2 regions of the Oceanobacillus sp. E9 genome follow, and region 2 is predicted to be linked to the other one. Evidence: a T-box and tRNA genes for the amino acid it is inferred to sense, from the RefSeq annotation. Region 2 holds a T-box; the other holds one or more tRNA genes.
The links. The T-box of region 2 lies ahead of serS (serine--tRNA ligase). A T-box ahead of a tRNA ligase gene usually reads a tRNA of that ligase, here a tRNA-Ser.
Positions count from the first base shown of each region.

Region 1 (11,925 bases), on a different contig from region 2:
AGGATCTTCTGGATAGACAAGGTTTGCAAAATCAGCAATTTCTTGTATAAATCTCTTCGATTTATTACTCTTCATTATCTCCAAATTATGTGAGTCTTCTAAGGTTTCTAGATACTTAAAAATATGCTCTCCAGACTTTTTCTTGTTAGCTTTTGAGTTATGTGTTTTTAAAGTAGACTGTTTATAGTCGCCAACACAGTATACTCTAATGTTTGATTTTAAAAGAAGCTCTAATAGTTCAATGTCCCTTCCTGTTAAATCCTGTAATTCATCGATATAGATATGTGAATAAATTTCTTCAAGTCTCTTTATCACTGAACCATTTGACTTTGCATTTAAATAAACTGCGAACTCTGAAGCTTTATTAGCTTTAACATCACTATTTTTATTAAGGAAATATGACAAAGTATTTTTTTTCGAAAAATCTTTAATGCCGTACATATTTGTAAAGTCAAAAGACCTTATTCTGTTTATCTCTTTAAGAAAATAACTTTGATAAGGTTTAATTAATTCCTTTAAGAGAAATTGATACCAGGTAAGGATTTTTAAATGTTTATCAATTACTCCAACATTCTGTTTTTCATATTCTCTTTTTAGAGACTCCACTCCTTTGTTTGTAAAAGATACCATTAAAGCTTTTTTGGTTTGAAATGAGATCCCTAATGCATCTTGACAAATTCCCCACGTTTTACCAGAACCTGCACATGCCATAATTATTTTATTTTTTGATTGCATTATTAATGTAATCAGGGAATTCAACCTTCTCCTTGAAATCGAACACCCTTAACCCCCATTCAGCTTTATTGTTTTCCATAAATTTAATAACCTCTTCTCTTGATTTGTCCCTCATAGAACCACTCTTTGAGATAGCTTCCTTAAACCTTTTCAGAGTTTCTTGATCTTTTTCATTTACATCATACATACTAGGTTCTAAACTGTATAAAGATTCATTCTTTTCATAAAATACTTGGATAAAGTCGTACTTGTTTAGATAATCTCTATACTTTTGGTGAATGTTTTCTTCTATATCCCCATCATTATCAGTTACTATATTAATACTCTTTCCTACAAGAATAGCTAAATCACAGTAACGTTTAAAAGCCAAAGAATCGACAGTAATAATATCAGTTCCATCCTCAATTGGGAGCTTGCCATATCTATCAAAATATGCCCTCTGGACTATCAATTCATCAGTTGGTCCTTCAACCAATATAACCTTTTCAGCCAATAAGAATCTCACAGTATTATAACCTGGTAATTTCATAAAGAAATCCATCGTCTCTTGGTTCACTTGGTTTAGAGGTGTAATATTTCCTTCATGCAAAAGAATGATATTTTGAAGACCTATTTTATTTGCTACGAAACTACTATGTGTAGAAATGAAAACTTGTTTAGATTCTTCATTCTTGATTTTAGAGATTAATTTAGACATATTACTAAAAGATAAGTTATTTTCCGGTTCTTCAAATAAAATAAAATTAGATTTTTGAGATTCCTCATTTAACACTAGTTCCATCTTAATAAGATTTTGACTACCAAATCCTATGTCTTCAAAAGGTATTGCTTCGACATCTATAGAAACTTCATTTTTCCAAGCATCTAATACTTCTTCTTTAATTCCAAGTTTAATTTTTTTATCGTCTAAACGAACGTTTTTTTCTATTCTATCATTTAAGTTTTTTACACTTTCATTTGAATTAAAATCAAATTTCATTTTCCGATAATTTCTTGCCAAACTAGCTTTCTCTTCATCAGTCAAGTGCTCTGCTACACTTGAATTTACAAATCTATTTACTGAGTTACTGTAATCTTTCTTAGTGGTATCCAAAAGAGATACTTTAAAAGGTAAAGTTCTAAATACAACAGGATCTCCTGAAAAGTCTGTCCACTTAACTTCATAAAATTCAACTGGAATATCATATATTTCTTCAGCATCTAGCATTGTTTTAAATGCATCTGCATAAATTGAGTTAAAATTTACTGACATACGTATTCCAGGGCAATCTTCACCTAATGAATTGTTTGTCCCTTTTAATTCCGAATTAATTCCATCATCATTTAAGTATACTTCAACTATTATTTTGGGAAGTTCGTCGATGTTTTTTTGATCAAGTTTTTTTCTAAACTCATCTCTTATTTGCTGATTAAAACAAGAAGCCTTAAGCTGACGTTCGAAGGAATAGTTATTTAGTTTTCCACTTATCACTGTTTGAATTGCTTCTAACAGAGTACTCTTACCAGAGTCGTTATTACCGACAAAAATATTATAATCCGGATTTACGTGTATTACTTCGTCTTTAAACAATTTGTAATTATGTAAAAGAATCTTACTTATTTTCACGATCCACCACTCTTTCATTATGAATAGAATTTTTAAAATATATGTGAATTGGAAAAGCACGATTTAATAAAAAATCTTTGTGTAAAAAATGTGTAAAAAAAATATAAAACTAATCCTTTTCACTTGATTTCATCAAAATAAAAAAACACCCAAAAACATTGATATAGCAACGCTCATGGGTGTTTGAAGTTTCTTCAATTTTGTTCTACAAAAAGCTAAAAATACCGGTGGTCGGGGTCGAACCGACACTCCGTAAGGAACACGATTTTGAGTCGTGCGCGTCTGCCAATTCCGCCACACCGGCATATTGGAGGCGGTAACCGGATTTGAACCGGTGATAAAGGTTTTGCAGACCTCTGCCTTACCACTTGGCTATACCGCCACTACCTCTGGAGCGGAAGACGGGATTCGAACCCGCGACCCCCACCTTGGCAAGGTGGTGTTCTACCACTGAACTACTTCCGCAATGGCTGGGCCACCAGGATTCGAACCTGGGGTACACGGGATCAAAACCCGATGCCTTACCGCTTGGCTATGGCCCAATCACTATATTGAAATTTAAAAAAGGGCGACCGGTGGGGATTGAACCCACGAATGCCGGAGCCACAATCCGGTGCGTTAACCACTTCGCCACGACCGCCATATTGGCAGGGGTAGTAGGAATCGAACCCACATCAAAGGTTTTGGAGACCTTCGTTTTACCATTAAACTATACCCCTAAATATTTATTAAAAATGGTGGAGGGGGGCAGATTCGAACTGCCGAACCCGAAGGAGCGGATTTACAGTCCGCCGCGTTTAGCCACTTCGCTACCCCTCCGTAAAAATAAAAAAGTGGCTCGGGACGGAATCGAACCGCCGACACAAGGATTTTCAGTCCTCTGCTCTACCGACTGAGCTACCAAGCCATATGTTGTTTCTATAAACCAATTAATTTAGATGGCGGTCCGGACGGGACTCGAACCCGCGACCTCCTGCGTGACAGGCAGGCATTCTAACCAACTGAACTACCGGACCATTATTATTTGGTTGCGGGGGCAGGATTTGAACCTGCGACCTTTGGGTTATGAGCCCAACGAGCTACCAGACTGCTCCACCCCGCGATATGAGGAATACTATACTTTATATATGGTGGAGGATGCAGGGCTCGAACCTGCGACCCCCTGCTTGTAAGGCAGGTGCTCTCCCAGCTGAGCTAATCCTCCACATTATTATTGGTGACCCGTACGGGATTCGAACCCGTGTTACCGCCGTGAAAGGGCGGTGTCTTAACCGCTTGACCAACGGGCCATTGTGTAATGGCGGAGAGCGAGGGATTCGAACCCTCGAAGCCGCGGTAGCGGCTTACACGATTTCCAATCGTGCTCCTTCGGCCTCTCGGACAGCTCTCCATGGCTCCACAGGTAGGATTCGAACCTACGACCGATCGGTTAACAGCCGATTGCTCTACCACTGAGCTACTGTGGAATGATCCATAAATAATGATATTTATCTTTCATCGCTTGTCCTTAAAGGCAAACCCGGAAATAATAATTTAATATCGCCTGGCGGCGTCCTACTCTTGCAGGGGCAAAGCCCCAACTACCATCGGCGCTGAAGAGCTTAACTTCTGTGTTCGGCATGGGAACAGGTGTGGCCTCTTCGCTATCGCTACCAGACTTTCGTATAATATGTAGTCCAAAAAAATAAGGACAAGTTATATTATATGCATTCCTTAGACAAAATGCAACACTTTTTTTAGGATTGTACCCTAAAAACTAAATAAGAGTAACGTGACATCATTCTAAGAACTTAGATAAGTCCTCGATCAATTAGTATCCGTCAGCTGCACGTGTCGCCACGCTTCCACCTCGGACCTATCAACCTCATCGTCTCTGAGGGATCTTACTCACTCGAAGTGATGGGAAGTTTCATCTTGAGGGGGGCTTCATGCTTAGATGCTTTCAGCACTTATCCTTTCCACACGTAGCTACCCAGCCATGCTCCTGGCGGAACAACTGGTACACCAGCGGTGTGTCCATCCCGGTCCTCTCGTACTAAGGACAGCTCCTCTCAAACTTCCAACGCCCACGACGGATAGGGACCGAACTGTCTCACGACGTTCTGAACCCAGCTCGCGTACCGCTTTAATGGGCGAACAGCCCAACCCTTGGGACCGACTACAGCCCCAGGATGCGATGAGCCGACATCGAGGTGCCAAACCTCCCCGTCGATGTGAACTCTTGGGGGAGATAAGCCTGTTATCCCCGGGGTAGCTTTTATCCGTTGAGCGATGGCCCTTCCATGCGGAACCACCGGATCACTAAGCCCGACTTTCGTCCCTGCTCGACTTGTAGGTCTCGCAGTCAAGCTCCCTTCTGCCTTTACACTCTACGAATGATTTCCAACCATTCTGAGGGAACCTTTGGGCGCCTCCGTTACTCTTTGGGAGGCGACCGCCCCAGTCAAACTGCCCGCCTGACACTGTCTCCGAACCGGATTACGGTCCTGGGTTAGAATGTTCATACAGCGAGGGTGGTATCCCACGGGTGCCTCCACGTAAGCTAGCGCTCACGCTTCAAAGGCTCCCACCTATCCTGTACAAGCTGCACAAACATTCAATATCAGGCTACAGTAAAGCTCCACGGGGTCTTTCCGTCCTGTCGCGGGTAATGCGCATCTTCACGCATAGTATAATTTCACCGGGTCTCTCGTTGAGACAGTGCCCAAGTCGTTGCACCTTTCGTGCGGGTCGGAACTTACCCGACAAGGAATTTCGCTACCTTAGGACCGTTATAGTTACGGCCGCCGTTTACTGGGGCTTCGGTTCAAAGCTTCGCTCCGAAGAGCTAACTCGTCCCCTTAACCTTCCAGCACCGGGCAGGTGTCAGCCCCTATACTTCGCCTTTCGGCTTCGCAGAGACCTGTGTTTTTGCTAAACAGTCGCTTGGGCCTATTCACTGCGGCTCCTCCTTAAAAGGAGCACCCCTTCTCCCGAAGTTACGGGGTCATTTTGCCGAGTTCCTTAACGAGAGTTCTCCCGCTCACCTTAGGATTCTCTCCTCGCCTACCTGTGTCGGTTTGCGGTACGGGCACCTATGATCTAACTAGAGGCTTTTCTTGGCAGTGTGAAATCCGGAACTTCGGTACTTTATTTCCCTCCCCATCACAGCTTGAAATTGCCAGACGGATTTGCCTATCTGACTTTCTCACTGCTTGGGCGCACACATCCATCGGTGCGCATTCCTTATCCTACTGCGTCCCCCCATCGCTCAAACAATCATGAGGTGGTACAGGAATATCTACCTGTTGTCCATCGCCTACGCCTGTCGGCCTCGGCTTAGGTCCCGACTAACCCTGAGAGGACGAGCCTTCCTCAGGAAACCTTAGGCATTCGGTGAAAGAGATTCTCACTCTTTTTTCGCTACTCATACCGGCATTCTCACTTCTAAGCGCTCCACCAGTCCTCACGGTCTGACTTCACAGCACTTAGAACGCTCTCCTACCATTGTTCGTAAGAACAATCCGCAGCTTCGGTGATACGTTTAGCCCCGGTACATTTTCGGCGCAGAGTCACTCGACCAGTGAGCTATTACGCACTCTTTAAATGGTGGCTGCTTCTAAGCCAACATCCTGGTTGTCTGGGCAACTCCACATCCTTTTCCACTTAACGTATACTTTGGGACCTTAGCTGGCGGTCTGGGCTGTTTCCCTTTCGACTATGAACCTTATCACCCATAGTCTGACTCCCAAGTTTAAGTAACTGGCATTCGGAGTTTGACTGAATTCGGTAACCCGGTAGGGGCCCCTAGTCCAATCAGTGCTCTACCTCCAGTACTCATCATCTTGAGGCTAGCCCTAAAGCTATTTCGGAGAGAACCAGCTATCTCCGTGTTCGATTGGCATTTCACCCCTACCCACACCTCATCCCCGCATTTTTCAACATACGTGGGTTCGGGCCTCCAGTCAGTGTTACCTGACCTTCACCCTGGACATGGGTAGATCACACGGTTTCGGGTCTACGACCACATACTATATCGCCCTATTCAGACTCGCTTTCGCTGCGGCTCCGTGTCTTCCACTTAACCTTGCATGGGATCGTAACTCGCCGGTCCATTCTACAAAAGGTACGCCGTCACCCATTAACGGGCTTCGACTACTTGTAGGCACACGGTTTCAGGTTCTATTTCACTCCCCTTCCGGGGTGCTTTTCACCTTTCCCTCACGGTACTGGTTCACTATCGGTCACTAGGGAGTATTTAGCCTTGGGAGATGGTCCTCCCGGATTCCGACGGAATTCCACGTGTTCCGCCGTACTCAGGATACACTCCGGAGGAAATTCTTTTTCAATTACAGGGCTGTTACCTTCTTCGGCTGATCTTTCCAGATCGATTCATTTAAAGAATTTCTTTGTAACTCCAAAGGAGTGTCCTACAACCCCAGAAAGCAAGCTTTCTGGTTTGGGCTCTTTCCGTTTCGCTCGCCGCTACTCAGGAAATCGAGGTTTCTTTCTCTTCCTCCAGGTACTGAGATGTTTCAGTTCCCCGGGTCTGCTCCCTATACCCTATGTATTGAGGTATAGGTACTGCTCCATTACGAACAGTGGGTTTCCCCATTCGGAAATCCCCGGATCAAAGTTTACTTACAACTCCCCGAGGCATATCGGTGTTAGTCCCGTCCTTCTTCAGCTCCTAGTGCCAAGGCATCCACCGTGCGCCCTTATTCACTTAACTAAGTTGTTATTTCAGTAAATAAGCGTGCTAATTTAATAGCCTTGTTTCAAAAAAGTTTCAATCCAGCTTCAGCTCCTAGTGACTAGTGTAACTTCCTTCTCCTCCGTACGATAAGTCAACATCGATTCACATACGTTCATCGTGTTTTCTTTATCTCCTTCGGTTCAGTCCAGTTCATACGTCACTGTACAGTCGCTTCAGCTTTCTACTTTTTGATGTCGTTGTTACTCTTATTTAGTTTTCAAGGTACAAAAATGGAGCCTAGCGGGATCGAACCGCTGACCTCCTGCGTGCAAGGCAGGCGCTCTCCCAGCTGAGCTAAGGCCCCATATATCTATTATGTTAGATGGTGGGCCTGAGTGGACTCGAACCACCGACCTCACGCTTATCAGGCGTGCGCTCTAACCAGCTGAGCTACAGGCCCATCTCATATACAATGTTTAAAGAGAATTACTCTCTCAAAACTGAACCAAACAACCAAGTACGATTCCGTTAATACAGTCTAGTTCCGGCGCCTATCGACTAGCAGATTTCGATTTCCATCCTACGATAAGTCAACATCGAATTACATTCGTGTTTCCTTTATCTCGTCTGGAGATCTCCAATCTGTACATCGATAAGCAAGGCGCCTGCACTTCCTATATATATCCTTAGAAAGGAGGTGATCCAGCCGCACCTTCCGATACGGCTACCTTGTTACGACTTCACCCCAATCATTAGTCCCACCTTCGGCGGCTGGCTCCAAAAGGTTACCTCACCGACTTCGGGTGTTACCAACTCTCGTGGTGTGACGGGCGGTGTGTACAAGGCCCGGGAACGTATTCACCGCGGCATGCTGATCCGCGATTACTAGCGATTCCGGCTTCATGTAGGCGAGTTGCAGCCTACAATCCGAACTGAGAATGGTTTTGTGGGATTTGCTTGACCTCGCGGGTTCGCTTCCCTTTGTTCCATCCATTGTAGCACGTGTGTAGCCCAGGTCATAAGGGGCATGATGATTTGACGTCGTCCCCACCTTCCTCCGGTTTGTCACCGGCAGTCACCTTAGAGTGCCCAACTGAATGCTGGCAACTAAGATCAAGGGTTGCGCTCGTTGCGGGACTTAACCCAACATCTCACGACACGAGCTGACGACAACCATGCACCACCTGTCACTCTGTCCCCGAAGGGAAAACTCTATCTCTAGAGTGTTCAGAGGATGTCAAGACCTGGTAAGGTTCTTCGCGTTGCTTCGAATTAAACCACATGCTCCACCGCTTGTGCGGGCCCCCGTCAATTCTTTTGAGTTTCAGCCTTGCGGCCGTACTCCCCAGGCGGAGTGCTTAATGCGTTAACTTCAGCACTAAGGGGCGGAAACCCCCTAACACCTAGCACTCATCGTTTACGGCGTGGACTACCAGGGTATCTAATCCTGTTCGCTCCCCACGCTTTCGCTCCTCAGCGTCAGTTACAGACCAGAGAGTCGCCTTCGCCACTGGTGTTCCTCCACATCTCTACGCATTTCACCGCTACACGTGGAATTCCACTCTCCTCTTCTGCACTCAAGTTCCCCAGTTTCCAATGCACGTTTACGGTTGAGCCGTAAGATTTCACATCAGACTTAAAGAACCGCCTGCGAGCGCTTTACGCCCAATAATTCCGGACAACGCTTGCCACCTACGTATTACCGCGGCTGCTGGCACGTAGTTAGCCGTGGCTTTCTGGTTAGGTACCGTCAAGGTGCCATCAGTTACTATGGCACTTGTTCTTCCCTAACAACAGAGTTTTACGATCCGAAAACCTTCATCACTCACGCGGCGTTGCTCCGTCAGACTTTCGTCCATTGCGGAAGATTCCCTACTGCTGCCTCCCGTAGGAGTCTGGGCCGTGTCTCAGTCCCAGTGTGGCCGATCACCCTCTCAGGTCGGCTACGCATCGTCGCCTTGGTAAGCCATTACCTTACCAACTAGCTAATGCGCCGCAGGCCCATCTGTAAGTGACAGCAAAAGCCGCCTTTCAACTTCTCATCAGGAGATGAAAAGTGTTATCCGGTATTAGCTCGCGTTTCCACGAGTTATCCCAGTCTTACAGGCAGGTTGCCTACGTGTTACTCACCCGTCCGCCGCTCATTCCATTATCGTCACCTCTAAAAGAGGATCAGATAACTTCCTGCGCTCGACTTGCATGTATTAGGCACGCCGCCAGCGTTCGTCCTGAGCCAAGTTGTTTTGTTCAGTTTTCAAAGAGCAATTTCTGTGTCGCTCTCAAAAAGCGACTTTATTAATTTACCACGCATAAAAAGATGTGTCAACAACTTTTTTCGAGGAATTTCGCAAGGTTTATAGTTAATCTTGTCCTCAATTGGTGGATAACCATTGTAGCATCTATACTTAAAGAAGTCAACCCTGTTTATTTAAAATGTATCACTTAAATAAGCGAACTTTTATACTTTACTATAAATATTATTTTTTTACAAGCTTTTTTAAAAAAAACTATTAAAAACGTTAAATACTACAGTTTTTGCTATTGAGGTAGAAATATAAATATGTTTTCTAAAACTCGAATTTGTTCTAAATATAAAAAGATCCCAATTCTGTTTGGGATCTTTTTATATTAGAACAACACTCATTTGTAAAAACAAACGTTTCTAAAGTTATTTAGAAATTGTTTCACCTTTCCATTCTAGCATTCCACCGCTCATATTTTTCACATTAAAGCCTTGCTCTTGTAAAAATTCAGAAGCGTTATAACTTCTTCTTCCAGAGCGACAAATCATTATATATTCTTTATCTTTACTTAAATTCCCATATTCTTGTGTAATATCACCCAGTTTAATATGCTTAGCATTTTCAATGATTCCTTGCGCAACTTCATCATCTTCACGCACATCAACTAGTACTACATTATTTTCATTTTTTATCTTTTCTACTTCTTCCGGAGAAATTTCTTTAATTTCAGCCATGTTAATCCCATCCTTCTTAAAGTCAAGATTTTCTAATTTTAATATTACTTGGTTTAAGAATAGGATGCAATATCTTTGATTAAAATAAGCCTACTTAATAATTAATAAAAGGCGGTGACCACATGCTGTACTTTTTTTCACTTCTATTAACTCTTTCTATGATAAGTCCTGTAGTTGAACAGCCGACAGATCCGATTTCTATTCATTCATATCATGAAGATGTAACCGGTGATGGTCAGAGCGATACAATTGATTTAAAAGGCGAACTATTTGCTCCTGATGGCCAATATTATCAGCATATATGGGCTGATATTACCGATGTAAATAATCATTCTTGGACAATCCCTTATGGCGGAGGTTATGAACCTTCTTTACAATTCGTTGATTTAAACCATGATAACCAAAATGATATTTTTTATCAGAGTGCTACAGGTGGTAGTGGTGGTTTATATACAAGTAAACTCCATACAATCGAAAATAATCAGTTGATAGAAATTCCATTACCAAACAATCAGTCAATAGAAGGAAAGTTTATTGATAATTTCAAGGCATCAATATCTTTACTTCCTGGAGAAGATCCAATTATTATTGATTTATCTGATCGCAAAAAAGAATATATCCGACTCAATATTTATGATGACAAAGGAAATTTATTAGAACCTACTTCATTAATGATAGACCCAGTTGCTATGTTTGAACCTGTAGATCTCAGTGAAAGAAATGGATATGGTTTAAAAAGTTATCAACAAATTAGTGGAGCTTATCATGCAGATGGAATCGGTGTTGTAGAATCACTATGGTATTACGAAAAAGGAAAATGGAAATTATTAAAAACCACATGGAAATCAGATAACGCAACGGAAGAAATACCAGAGGAAAATAAAAATGAATAATCATTAAGAAAAGAAGCATTGGCCAATTACATGCCAATGCTTCTTTTCTTAATTTGCTACTACATTTACAAGCTTTCCTGGCACAACGATAACTTTACGAATAGTTTTTCCTTCTAACCATTTTTGCATGCTTTCGTCATCTAGTGCTGCTTTCTCAAGAGCGTCCTTGCTAATATCAACAGGAACGTGAATCTTAGATCGAACTTTACCCATAATTTGTAGAACAACTTCCACTTCATCTTCCACTAACTTTGATTCATCATATGCTGGCCATGTAGCCTTACTAATCGATTCAGAATGCCCAAGTTTTTGCCAGATTTCTTCACTTAAATGAGGTGCAACTGGCGATAACAATTTAACAAAGCCTTCCGCATAATTTTTAGGGATTTTATTCGCTTTATAGCACTCATTTATAAATACCATCATTTGCGAAATACCTGTGTTGAAATGCATATTCTCAAAGTCATCTGTCACTTTTTTCACAGTCTCATGATAAATCTTATCTAATTCCGTTGATTCATCATCAATAATTTTATCTGTAAGGGCACCATCATCACCTACATACAATCTCCATACACGATCTAAAAATCTACGTGATCCATCTAATCCATTTGTGGACCAAGCAACCGAAGCATCTAGTGGTCCCATAAACATCTCATATAGACGTAGTGTGTCTGCACCATGAGAATCGATTATATCATCAGGATTTACTACATTTCCTTTTGATTTACTCATTTTCTCGTTGCCTTCACCAAGAATCATTCCTTGATTATATAGCTTCTGGAACGGTTCTTTTGTGGAAACAACACCAATGTCAAATAAGAATTTATGCCAGAAACGAGCATACAGCAGATGGAGTACCGCATGTTCTGCTCCCCCAACATAAATATCAATAGGAAGCCATTCCTCTAATGCTTTTGGATCTGCCAATTGCTCTGTATTATTTGGATCAATGTAGCGTAAGAAATACCAGCAGCTCCCTGCCCATTGTGGCATTGTATTTGTTTCACGGCGACCTTTCATACCAGTCTCCGGGTCA
Region 1 is NZ_LSNA01000007.1:77,100-89,024, reverse strand. It holds gene AQ616_RS10065 (UvrD-helicase domain-containing protein) at 1-735, opposite strand, end outside; gene AQ616_RS10060 (ATP-dependent nuclease) at 719-2,359, opposite strand; tRNA gene AQ616_RS10055 (tRNA-Leu) at 2,564-2,645, opposite strand; tRNA gene AQ616_RS10050 (tRNA-Cys) at 2,650-2,723, opposite strand; tRNA gene AQ616_RS10045 (tRNA-Gly) at 2,732-2,806, opposite strand; tRNA gene AQ616_RS10040 (tRNA-Gln) at 2,809-2,883, opposite strand; tRNA gene AQ616_RS10035 (tRNA-His) at 2,909-2,981, opposite strand; tRNA gene AQ616_RS10030 (tRNA-Trp) at 2,987-3,060, opposite strand; tRNA gene AQ616_RS10025 (tRNA-Tyr) at 3,077-3,160, opposite strand; tRNA gene AQ616_RS10020 (tRNA-Phe) at 3,176-3,248, opposite strand; tRNA gene AQ616_RS10015 (tRNA-Asp) at 3,281-3,357, opposite strand; tRNA gene AQ616_RS10010 (tRNA-Met) at 3,367-3,443, opposite strand; tRNA gene AQ616_RS10005 (tRNA-Val) at 3,470-3,545, opposite strand; tRNA gene AQ616_RS10000 (tRNA-Glu) at 3,556-3,630, opposite strand; tRNA gene AQ616_RS09995 (tRNA-Ser) at 3,640-3,731, opposite strand; tRNA gene AQ616_RS09990 (tRNA-Asn) at 3,733-3,807, opposite strand; rRNA gene rrf (5S ribosomal RNA) at 3,883-3,998, opposite strand; rRNA gene AQ616_RS09980 (23S ribosomal RNA) at 4,132-7,052, opposite strand; tRNA gene AQ616_RS09975 (tRNA-Ala) at 7,308-7,380, opposite strand; tRNA gene AQ616_RS09970 (tRNA-Ile) at 7,400-7,476, opposite strand; rRNA gene AQ616_RS09965 (16S ribosomal RNA) at 7,707-9,273, opposite strand; gene AQ616_RS09960 (rhodanese-like domain-containing protein) at 9,685-9,993, opposite strand; gene AQ616_RS09955 (hypothetical protein) at 10,116-10,886, shown strand; gene leuS (leucine--tRNA ligase) at 10,935-11,925, opposite strand, start outside.
Region 1: it encodes a tRNA-Ser, which carries the amino acid that the T-box ahead of serS (serine--tRNA ligase) is inferred to sense. The anticodon was not compared.

Region 2 (12,260 bases):
TAAATTAGCAGAAATAAATTAAAAGGAAGTGACGATTTATGTTTATCCATATTGGAAACGGAAATGTCATTCGAACAAAGGAGATCGTAGCCATTATTGATTGCAATCTACTTTCGTCATCTTCCATTGTTGATGAAATGATTGAGGCTTGGGAAAAAATTAAAAAAGTCTCTGGCCCAAGAAAAAATGCTAAATCGATTATGCTAACGGAAGATCATGTGTATTTTAGCTCATTGTCCGTTTCAACGTTAAAAAAACGTTCAAGTATGATATCCACGATTAACAAACTGGATGATTATTCAGATGAACTATCCATTTAATCGTTTTAAATATAGATTGAAAAGAAGCTTCCGAATAGAAGGACACCGACAAAGATCGGTCTCCTATTTAAGTGTATTTCAACAGAAATGAGTGTGAGAAGATGTCTATGGAAGATAAAATTACGGAAAACCAAGAATATGGTGCAGATCAGATACAAGTTCTTGAAGGATTAGAAGCAGTAAGAAAAAGACCTGGTATGTATATCGGCTCAACTAGTGAAAAAGGGCTCCATCATTTAGTTTGGGAAATCGTCGATAATAGTATTGATGAAGCATTGGCAGGCTATTGTGACCATATTGAAGTAGTGGTTGAAGAAGATAATAGTATTACAGTAAAGGATAATGGACGTGGTATTCCAGTTGATATCCAACAAAAAACTGGAAGACCGGCACTTGAAGTAATTATGACTGTACTACATGCTGGTGGTAAATTCGGTGGAGGCGGTTATAAGGTTTCTGGCGGATTACACGGCGTAGGGGCATCAGTTGTAAATGCACTTTCTAGTGAATTAGAAGTATACGTACATCGTGATGGGAAAGTTCATTTTCTATCTTTCAAAAAAGGTGTTCCTGATGGAGAAATTGAAGTGATTGGAGATACCGATATTACTGGTACTGTAACTCACTTTAGACCAGATTCAGAAATCTTCACAGAAACAACAGAATATAACTTTGATACATTGGAGCAACGTCTTCGTGAGCTTGCATTTTTAAATAAAGGATTAAAAATCTCGATTGAAGATAAACGTACGGACAAAGAACAAGTGACGTATCACTATGAGGGCGGAATAAGTTCTTATGTTGAATTTATTAATAAAAATAAAGAAGTTCTTCATGAGCCTTTCTTTGCAGAAGGAGAAGACCAAGGGATTTCTGTAGAGGTAGCTATTCAATACAATGATGGATTTGCAAGCAGTTTATATTCATTTGCGAACAATATCCATACGTATGAAGGTGGATCACATGAAGTCGGTTTCCGTAGTGGTTTGACACGTATCATAAATGATTATGCGAAGAAAAACGGTTTAATCAAGGATGGAGATTCGAACTTATCTGGAGACGATGTTCGTGAAGGAATGACAACGATCGTTTCTATTAAGCATCCAGATCCGCAATTTGAAGGACAAACAAAGACAAAACTTGGAAATAGTGAAGTTCGTGCGATTACAGATGGAGTCTTTTCTGAAACATTTTCTAAATTTTTATATGAAAATCCTTCTATAGCAAAAATCATTGTAGAAAAAGGATTGATGGCGTCACGGGCACGTCTTGCAGCAAAAAAAGCAAGAGAACTTACACGTCGTAAAAGTAACTTAGAAATATCGAATTTACCTGGTAAGTTAGCTGACTGTTCCTCACGAGATGCCTCTATAAGTGAACTATATATTGTAGAGGGGGACTCAGCCGGAGGTTCCGCAAAATCAGGAAGGGATCGTCATTTCCAAGCAATCCTCCCATTGAGAGGTAAAATTTTAAACGTTGAAAAAGCACGTTTGGATCGTATTTTATCTAATAATGAAGTACGTGCCATGATAACAGCTTTAGGAAGTGGTGTTGGTGAAGAATTCGATATTTCCAAAGCACGTTATCACAAAATCGTTATCATGACAGATGCGGATGTAGATGGCGCACATATTCGAACATTATTATTAACTTTCTTCTACCGATATATGCGTCCACTTATTGAACACGGCTATATTTATATCGCCCAACCACCACTTTATCAAATAAAGCAAGGAAAAACGGTGAATTATGCGTATAATGATAAAGAATTGGATCGGATATTAGACGAAATTCCAAAAGCACCAAAACCAAATATCCAACGTTATAAAGGTCTAGGAGAAATGAACGCAGATCAATTATGGGATACAACGATGGATCCAGATACTCGTACACTCCTGCAAGTAGAGTTAAGCGATGCGATTGATGCTGACCAAGTATTCGATATGTTAATGGGTGACAAAGTAGAGCCACGTCGAATCTTTATCGAAGAAAATGCACAGTATGTGAAGAACTTAGATATTTAACCTTAGTATTTTCTTGTTTTAATATAAAGGATTAAATAGATAACGGAAGATCGATTGAAGGAAATCACTAAGTTGCACTTAGTGATTGGGAGGTATTGAAAGAATGGCAGATATAAATCGTCCGAGAGTATCGGAAATAAATATAAGTAATGAAATGCGTACATCATTCCTTGATTATGCGATGAGTGTAATTGTATCTCGTGCATTACCAGATGTACGTGATGGAATGAAACCAGTTCATCGTCGTATTCTTTATGCGATGAATGACTTAGGTATGCATTCAGATAAAGCATATAAAAAGTCAGCTCGTATTGTCGGTGAAGTTATTGGTAAGTATCACCCACATGGTGATTCCGCTGTATATGAAACGATGGTACGTATGGCTCAAGATTTTAGTTATCGATATATGTTAGTAGATGGTCACGGAAACTTCGGTTCTGTCGATGGTGACTCAGCAGCGGCAATGCGTTATACCGAAGCTCGTATGTCTAAAATTTCCATGGAATTACTTCGTGATATTAATAAAGACACGATCGATTATCAAGATAACTATGACGGTACAGAAAGAGAGCCTGTTGTATTTCCAGCACGTTTTCCTAATTTACTAGTAAATGGTACATCTGGAATTGCAGTTGGTATGGCGACGAATATCCCACCTCATCATTTAGGTGAAACAATTGATGCTGTATTAGCCGTTAGTCAAAATCCTGACATTACTATAGACGAAATAATGGAAAATCATCTTCCAGGACCTGATTTTCCAACAGCGGCACAAATATTAGGACGAAGCGGTATTCGAAAAGCATATGAGACTGGTAAAGGATCGATTACTATTCGTGCGAAATTGAATATTGAACAAGGTAAAAATGATAAAGAAACAATTATTGTCACTGAGTTACCTTACCAGGTTAACAAAGCAAAGCTAATCGAAAAAATAGCAGAATTAGTACGTGATAAGAAAGTGGAAGGTATCACCGATCTGCGTGATGAATCTGATCGTAATGGAATGCGTATTGTCATTGAATTAAGACGTGATGCAAATGCGAATGTTGTACTTAATAATTTATATAAGCATACGTCCCTACAAACTACCTTCGGCATCAATATGCTAGCACTTGTAGATGGACAACCAAGAGTTCTTAATATAAAGCAATGTCTTAGCTACTACTTAGAGCATCAAAAAGTCATCATAAAACGTCGTACGCAATTTGAATTAAATAAAGCGGAAGCACGTGCACATATTCTAGAAGGTCTACGCATAGCACTTGATCACTTGGATGAAGTAATCGAATTAATCCGTAGTTCAAAGACAGCGGATATTGCCCGCGAAGGCTTAATGGAAAGATTTAAGTTAAGTGAGAAACAAGCACAAGCTATCTTAGATATGCGTCTTCAACGTTTAACTGGATTAGAACGAGAAAAAATTGAAGATGAATATAAAGAGCTTAAGGCTTTGATTGAAGAATTAAAAGCAATTTTAGCGGATGAAGAAAAAGTATTAGAAATCATTCGTGAAGAATTAATGGAGATCAAAGAAAAATATAAAGAAGATCGAAGAACAGAAATAGTAGCAGGTGGAGCAGGATTCTTTGAAGATGAAGATCTTATTCCAGAAGAAAATATCGTAATAACGTTAACTCATCAAGGTTATATCAAGCGATTACCTGCATCTACGTACCGCACACAAAAACGTGGTGGACGCGGAATACAAGGAATGGGTACCAATGAGGATGATTTTGTAGAACATCTAGTATCTACTTCTACACATGATACGATCCTCTTCTTTACCAACAAAGGGAAGGTATATAAAGCGAAAGGATATGAAATTCCGGAGTTCAGCCGAACTGCAAAAGGAATACCGATTATCAACCTCCTTCAAGTTGAAAAAGGAGAATGGGTAAATGCTGTAATATCAGTTAATCAATTTGATGAAGAAGCATACTTATTCTTTACAACAAAACATGGAATTGCGAAGCGTACAACACTTGAGAAATTCCGTAATATCCGTAAAGGTGGATTAATTGCTGTTAACCTTAGGGAAGATGATGAACTCATTTCTGTTCGTCTGACTGATGGCCAAAAAGAAATAATGATAGCAACGAAGAATGGTTATCTTATTCGTTTTGAAGAAACACAAATTCGGTCTATGGGACGAACTGCTGCTGGTGTAAAAGGAATTTCCTTACGTGGCGATGATGTCGTTGTTTCCATGGAAATTATAGAACCAGGATCTAAAATTCTTCATGTTACCAACAAAGGATTCGGTAAACAAACCGATGAAGCAGAATACCGTCGTATTAATCGTGGAGGTAAAGGGGTATTTACTTGTAAAATAGATGAAAAGACGGGATATGTTGTTGCTGTGAAAGCAGTAAATGGCGACGAAGACTTAATGTTAATTACTATTGCCGGTGTATTAATCCGAATACAAGTGCAGGACATTTCACAAACGGGTAGAAATACAAAAGGGGTTCACTTAATTCGATTGCAGGATGGTGAAGAAGTAGCTACGGTTACTCGTATAGAAAAAGATGAAGAAGAAGTCGAGGATATTGAAGTAGTAGAAGGAGAAACAACGGATTCATCAACAGAGTCAAACGAAGATAACGAATAGTTAATGAAGTGCTGTCTCTTATGTTAATAGAGGCAGCACTTCCATATTATCTATCTTAGGGGGAAATGTTATATGAAAGTGAAGACTTCACATCTCATGCCTGGATATGTATTACAAAAAGATATTATCGGTAAATCCAATCGGCCAATTGCATTAAAAGGGACAGAACTCACAGAACATCAAATCCAAATGATTCGTAAATTTCTAATCGATACTGTCGAAATTGATGAGCCGTTATCTGGTAATAAACCGAGTAAGAAAGTAAAAGAACAAACAGAAGAAAAGAAAGCAGTAGATAATATTCGTTCTGCTTCTATACAGGATAAGGAAAATGGATATAAATACTTTCTCAAAGTGTATAAAAATGTTGTAAATGTCTTTAAAGAACAATTTTTACAATGGCAACAATCTATGCCTATTTCTATACCAGATTTACGAAATGCTATTATTCCCTTGCTAGAGGAATTAGAGAACATAGATGCCAATGTGATTTTCTCTCTGCATCATTATGCACGTTCTGACGAATACATTTTTCATCATAGTGTAGCAACTTCATTGATATCGGCGTTCATCGCGAAGGAAATGGGCTATCGACGAGGGGAATGGATTCAAGTTGGGTTGGCTGGAGTTCTTTGTGATTGTGGAATGGCGAAAATGGATACAGATGTAATTCAAAAACAAGGATCTTTAACATCCGAAGAATTCAAAAATATCAAAAAACACCCACAAACAAGTTATGCCATGATCAAAGATCTTCCTTCTTTAACAAGTGGAGTACAACTCGCTGTTTTACAACATCACGAACGGGGCAATGGAGAAGGATATCCTTTAGGCATGACGTTAAATAAAGTACACCCTTATGCTCGGATTATAGCAGTTGCGGATTCTTATCATGCAATGGCAACCACGACCTGTTATCGTAAGGCAAGGAATCTCGTGAATGTAATAGAGGAATTACATATTAGCACGATTCGTTTATATGATCCAGACGTAGTGAACACATTTCTGAATATCTTCTCTAACTGGTTAGAACATTCAAAAGTAGTACTAAATAACGGAATTACTGGAGAAATTGTATTTGTAAATAAACAAGAACCAACACGTCCGATTGTAAAAAGTAATGACAGCGATGATATATTCTCGTTAGAACAGCTTCCGGAATTATATATAGATAAGATAATTGGCTAAAATGATGAGCCTATTCTATTTTATTGGTATCTCTTATAGTATTCAAAAAGAGATTAATTACTTCTCGTTACATGCAGAATAAATAGAATGGAGCTCTTTCTCTATTAAATAAGGAATTTTCCTTCTCGTAATTTCTAAAAAATGATCAATCATTGGATAAGCACTATCTGCTTTTGATACCATTAATTCGCCCCACCACTCTGTCTCATAACGACAAAGCATACTCAAATTATACAAAATTAAATAATGTACGATTATTTCCGAGTATGGAAAGTAAATATCCCGTGATGCAGGAAAATATAATCGTTGATTATCCATATGAACAAAAAATGGACCATTAGCTTGCATTATTCCTTCTCGTAAATCGATTCTAAACAAAGTAGTTTGTTCACTAACCCTCTTAATAGGTGGAAGGAAAGGTTGAATACGCTGTACAAATGCATTTCGTGTCAAATGAAAACGATCTAATATCGATGTAGGAAATAATAATTGGTCACTATTAATTTCCCCTATATCAATTAATGTTTTCCGTTGTTGATAGTTCCATAACACATGTAATTCAGGAATGTTAGCTAATAATAATCGCATGGTTGCTTTCTCCAAAGGAAAAGGGTTGAAGTGATACATATGTTTTGCAAAATATGGGAAAAGTCCTTGTTGTTGAATCTTGACTTCATCATCAAAAAACTGATAATCCTTTCGTTTTCGCTTTCTTGAAGTTACTCCATGGGCAAGTAATGCAGTACTTTCAGGATAATCCGCACGCTTGGTTAATAACCATCCTTTTAAGAGATGGACCATGCCATAAAAATAAAGAACCGGTCTTACAATTGGACTGCTTTCTTCTCCACTTTTATAAAACTGTATGCCGTGTTGAATATAGTGCATAAACGTTGTGCCATTTTGATAGCTTTTTTTCGTTTGTCCATCGATATTTTGATAACATTTATGTAAAAATGACTGTGCATTTTCTTGAGCACTTAAATGTGTAAACAACTGATTTGTTTCCATCATTATCCAACCTCATAACTATCATAATATTTTGAATTACAGTTCTTCTTTTTTACAAATTTATCTTCTTGAAAAAGCGAAAAATATAGAGTAATGTAAATAAAAATAGCTTTGTTAGTACTTTTAGTTTGAGCGAGATTACTGGCATTATTCATGCCTAGAAAATGATATTACCGCTATTAGCTATAATTGCAAAAGCGGTTAAAATATGGGAATTCAAATATAAAAGGAGGAAGTAAAAATGAGAGAAGACAAGTTTGCAAAAGAAGGATTAACCTTTGATGATGTATTATTAATGCCTGCAAAATCGGAAGTATTGCCAAATCAAGTGGATTTAAGTGTTGAATTGACTTCTACGCTTAAATTAAAATCTCCATTCATTAGTGCTGGTATGGATACAGTTACAGAAGCTGAAATGGCGATTGCAATGGCACGTCAAGGTGGATTTGGTGTTATTCATAAAAATATGTCGATTGAAGATCAAGCGGAACAGGTAGATAAAGTAAAACGTTCTGAGAGTGGTGTCATTACGAATCCATTCTTTTTAACTCCAGAGCATCAAGTTTATGATGCAGAGCATTTAATGGGTAAGTTTCGTATTTCTGGTGTTCCAATTGTAAACAATATTGAAGAACAAAAACTTGTCGGTATTTTAACGAATCGTGATCTTCGTTTTATACAAGATTATTCGATCTCTATTTCAGAAGTAATGACAAGTGAAAATCTTGTAACTGCTCCTGTAGGAACAACCTTAGAAGAAGCAGAAAAGTTACTTCAGAAATATAAAATTGAAAAACTTCCACTGGTAGATAATCAAGATATATTAAAAGGACTTATTACAATTAAAGATATTGAGAAAGTCATTGAATTCCCAAATTCAGCAAAAGATGCTCAAGGAAGATTAATCGTAGGAGCAGCTGTAGGTGTAACTGGCGATGCGATGAAACGCATTGAAAAACTAGTTAGTGTTGGAGTCGATGCAATTGTTATTGATACAGCTCATGGACACTCACAAGGAGTACTTGACCAATTAAGAAATATTCGTCAAGCATACCCAGATCTTCAAATCATAGCTGGTAATGTAGCTACATCAGAGGGGACAAAAGCATTAATCGAAGCAGGTGTATCGGTAGTTAAAGTAGGAATTGGACCCGGATCTATTTGTACCACTCGTGTTGTAGCTGGAGTAGGGGTACCACAAATTACTGCAGTTCATGATTGTGCTGTAGCTGCTGCAGAGTATGGTGTTCCGGTTATCGCGGATGGAGGAATTAAATACTCTGGCGATATTGTAAAAGCACTAGCAGCTGGTGCACATGCAGTTATGATTGGAAGTATGTTCGCAGGTGTATCAGAAAGCCCGGGAGAAACAGAAATCTTCCAAGGACGTCAATATAAAGTATATCGTGGAATGGGCTCGGTTGGAGCCATGGAAGCTGGTTCAAAAGATCGTTATTTCCAGAGTGAATCGGAAAGCAAAAAACTTGTACCAGAAGGAATTGAAGGCCGTGTAGCTTACAAAGGACCATTGAGTGACACATTCCATCAGCTTGTTGGTGGTTTACGTTCTGGAATGGGATATTGTGGTACAAAAACAATAGAGGATCTTCGTAATGATGGTAAATTTATCCGTATAACAAATGCTGGATTACGTGAAAGTCATCCACATGATGTACAAATCACGAAAGAAGCACCAAACTATTCGTTATAAAGTGAAACTTCATGAATAACTACTTGGTAAAGTGAATATCATCATTTTTTAATAAAAATGTAAATAAATTTTTCCTTTGCCATACAATTGCCATATTCCTAGATTAAAATAGATGGGGGGACAATCCTCATCTATTTTTTTTATGTCTGCTATGTTAAAATATGAAAGGTGCTAAGCAGAATACATAGTATTATGTAATATAGCGATACTTATGATGGAGGTACAAGAAATTGAGAAATAAATTAAACAAAGTTTTACTGTTAGCGGTAGCAAGCATCCTCGTATTTACATCCATGTTGACAGCCACAACAACTGTCCAAGCAAATGAATTAGACCTAGTATCTGAATCAGCAATACTCGTGGATGGTGAAACAGGCAAGGTCCTGTATGCAAAAAATCCTGATGTTGCGTTACCTCCTGCTAGCATGACAAAAATGATGACAGAATATCTTGTTTGGGAAGCAATTGAAAATGGCAATATCACGTGGGATACAACAACAGAAATTAGTGATTATCCATATAGTATATCCGCAAATAATTCTTTTTCTGGTGTTGGATTAAAACAACAACAGGAATATACAGTAAAAGAATTATATGAAGCGATGGCGATTAACTCCGATAATGCAACAACAATTGCATTAGCAGAATTAATTGCTGGTTCTGAATCTGAGTTTGTTAAAATGATGAATGAAAAAGGTGAAGAAATGGGTTTACAAGAATTTAAGTTTGTAAACTCTACTGGATTAGATAATGAAGATTTAGGTGATAATTATCCGGAGGGAACAAACCCAAACGATACGAATCTATTATCTGCACGTTCAGCAGCTCTATTAGCCTATCATTTAGTTAATGACTATGAAGAAGCATTAGAAATTTCTAGCATTCCGCAAACCACGTTTGGCGGACAAACCATCAATAACTGGAACTACATGCTTCCGCATGAAGGAGAAAACCTAGCATCGTATTATTATGAAGGTGTCGATGGGTTAAAGACAGGCTTTACGGACTTAGCTGGTTATAGTTTTACAGGAACAGCGGAACGTAATGGACAACGATTAATTACCGTAGTAATGAAAACTGGAAGTGAAACCGAACGATTTGAAGAGACAGCGAAGTTATTAGACTATGGTTTCTCTAATTTTGAAAATACAGAGCTATTTTCAGCAGGATATCAAGAAGAAGGAAATGAAACGGTACCGGTAGCAAAAGGTAAAGAAGACCAGGTGTCGATATCACTTCAAGATAGCGTGAGTGTACCAATTAAAGCAGACGAAAAAGATTTATATCATTTAGAATATAACATAGATCAAGATCGATTGAATGAAGATGGTGAATTAATTGCTCCCATTGAAGCAAATGAAGCAATTGGAACAGCGAAGGTTGTCTATGATGGTGAAACCGAAGATTATGGATATATAAGTGATGCAGGTTCGAATACAGGAGAATTCACACTTGTAACGAATGAAGCAGTTGAAAAATCAAATTGGTTTATGCTAACGCTACAAGCAATTGGAGACTTCTTTGTAAATATATTTACAAGTGCAGTGGATTGGATTAAAGGCTTATTTAGCTAATCCTTTCTATTTTGAACGATACTAACTAGGCAATCTTATTAACTTTTGTATAAGGTCTTGCAATGTTGGTAAAAATTGATTATGATATACCTTAATAAATGAGATGTAATGATAGGAAGTAGTAGTGATAGTTTGATCTTTAGAGAGTCAATGGTTGGTGTAAATTGACGTTCAACTATAATGAATCCATCCTTGAACATGCTTATGAAGGAATTAATTCTGTAAGTAAGCACGGCAGACACCGTTAAAAGTTATTAGAGCCGGAAGGTATACATATGCCTTCAATCAGGGTGGCAACGCGGGAAATAACACTCTCGTCCCTTTTTCACAGGGACGGGAGTTTTTTATTTGGATATTTATATTTTTTCCCTGTATTACTATCAATACCGATTTGATATATAAAAGGAGGAATTGGAACATGTTAGATATGAAATATCTACGACAAAATTTTGAAGATGTACAGCGACGTTTAAAGCATCGTGGAGAAGATTTAGCGGATTTAGATAAATTTGGTGAATTAGACACGAAACGTCGTCAATTAATTGCAGAAACTGAGAAGTTAAAGGCAAAAAGAAACGAAGCTACCAAGAAAATATCTGAACTTAAAAGAGAGAAAAAAGATGCAGAACCTGCAATTAAAGAGATGCGAGAAGTTGGCCAAGAAATTGCTGCATTAGATAAACAATTGAAGGATATTGAAGAAAAGCTAGAACAAATTATGCTGTCGATTCCAAATCTACCTCATGAGAGCGTTCCAGTTGGTGAAGATGAAGAAGATAATATTGAAGCAAGAAAATGGGGAGAGGTGCCTAATTTTGCATTTGAAGCACAACCTCATTGGGATGTTGCGACAAATCTAGACATTTTAGATTTTGAGCGTGCTGGAAAAGTAACAGGAAGTCGTTTTGTTTTTTATAAAGGCTTAGGAGCAAGATTAGAGCGAGCATTATGGAACTTTATGATGGATTTACATGCAGATGAGCATGGCTATCAAGAAATGCTTCCACCGTATATTGTAAATCGAACAAGTATGACTGGAACAGGACAGCTTCCTAAATTTGAAGAGGATGCGTTTAAATTAGAAGAATGGGATTATTTTATGGTTCCGACAGCAGAAGTACCAGTGACTAACTATCATCGTGAAGAAATTCTTGGAATGGATGATCTCCCTAAAAAATACGTAGCATTTAGTGCCAGCTTTCGTTCTGAGGCAGGATCTGCGGGAAGAGATACACGCGGATTAATTCGCCAGCATCAGTTTAATAAAGTAGAACTGGTTAATTTCGTAAAACCAGAGGATTCTTACGAAGTATTAGAAAGATTAACAGGAGAAGCGGAAAAAGTCTTACAACTGCTAAAGCTTCCTTATCGTGTAATGAGCATGTGCACTGGAGATTTAGGATTTACTGCAGCGAAGAAATACGATATTGAAGTATGGATTCCAAGTCAGGAAACATACCGAGAAATTTCTTCTTGCTCTAATTTTGAGGATTTTCAAGCCCGTCGTGCAGGTATTCGTTTCCGACGTGAAGTAAATGGAAAACCGGAATTTGTGCATACGTTGAATGGTTCTGGTTTAGCGATTGGACGCACAGTAGCAGCAATCTTAGAAAATTATCAGCAAGAAGATGGCACTGTCGTCGTACCTGAAGTTTTACGTCCTTATATGGGTGGAAAAGAAATTATTGGATAAACTAAAATTATCTATCTTTCCTGATCTTTGGTTAGCTTCATAGATCAGGTGAAGATAGATTAATTTAGGATTTTTTACAGGTTTTATCAATTTTTTTTAATAATTTGTTGACAATGCTCGAA
Region 2 is NZ_LSNA01000001.1:674,592-686,851, forward strand. It holds gene recF (DNA replication/repair protein RecF) at 1-3, shown strand, start outside; gene remB (extracellular matrix regulator RemB) at 39-320, shown strand; gene gyrB (DNA topoisomerase (ATP-hydrolyzing) subunit B) at 422-2,347, shown strand; gene gyrA (DNA gyrase subunit A) at 2,451-4,961, shown strand; gene AQ616_RS03200 (HD-GYP domain-containing protein) at 5,034-6,149, shown strand; gene AQ616_RS03205 (YaaC family protein) at 6,207-7,163, opposite strand; gene guaB (IMP dehydrogenase) at 7,402-8,871, shown strand; gene AQ616_RS03215 (serine hydrolase) at 9,102-10,445, shown strand; T-box leader at 10,545-10,770, shown strand; gene serS (serine--tRNA ligase) at 10,864-12,138, shown strand.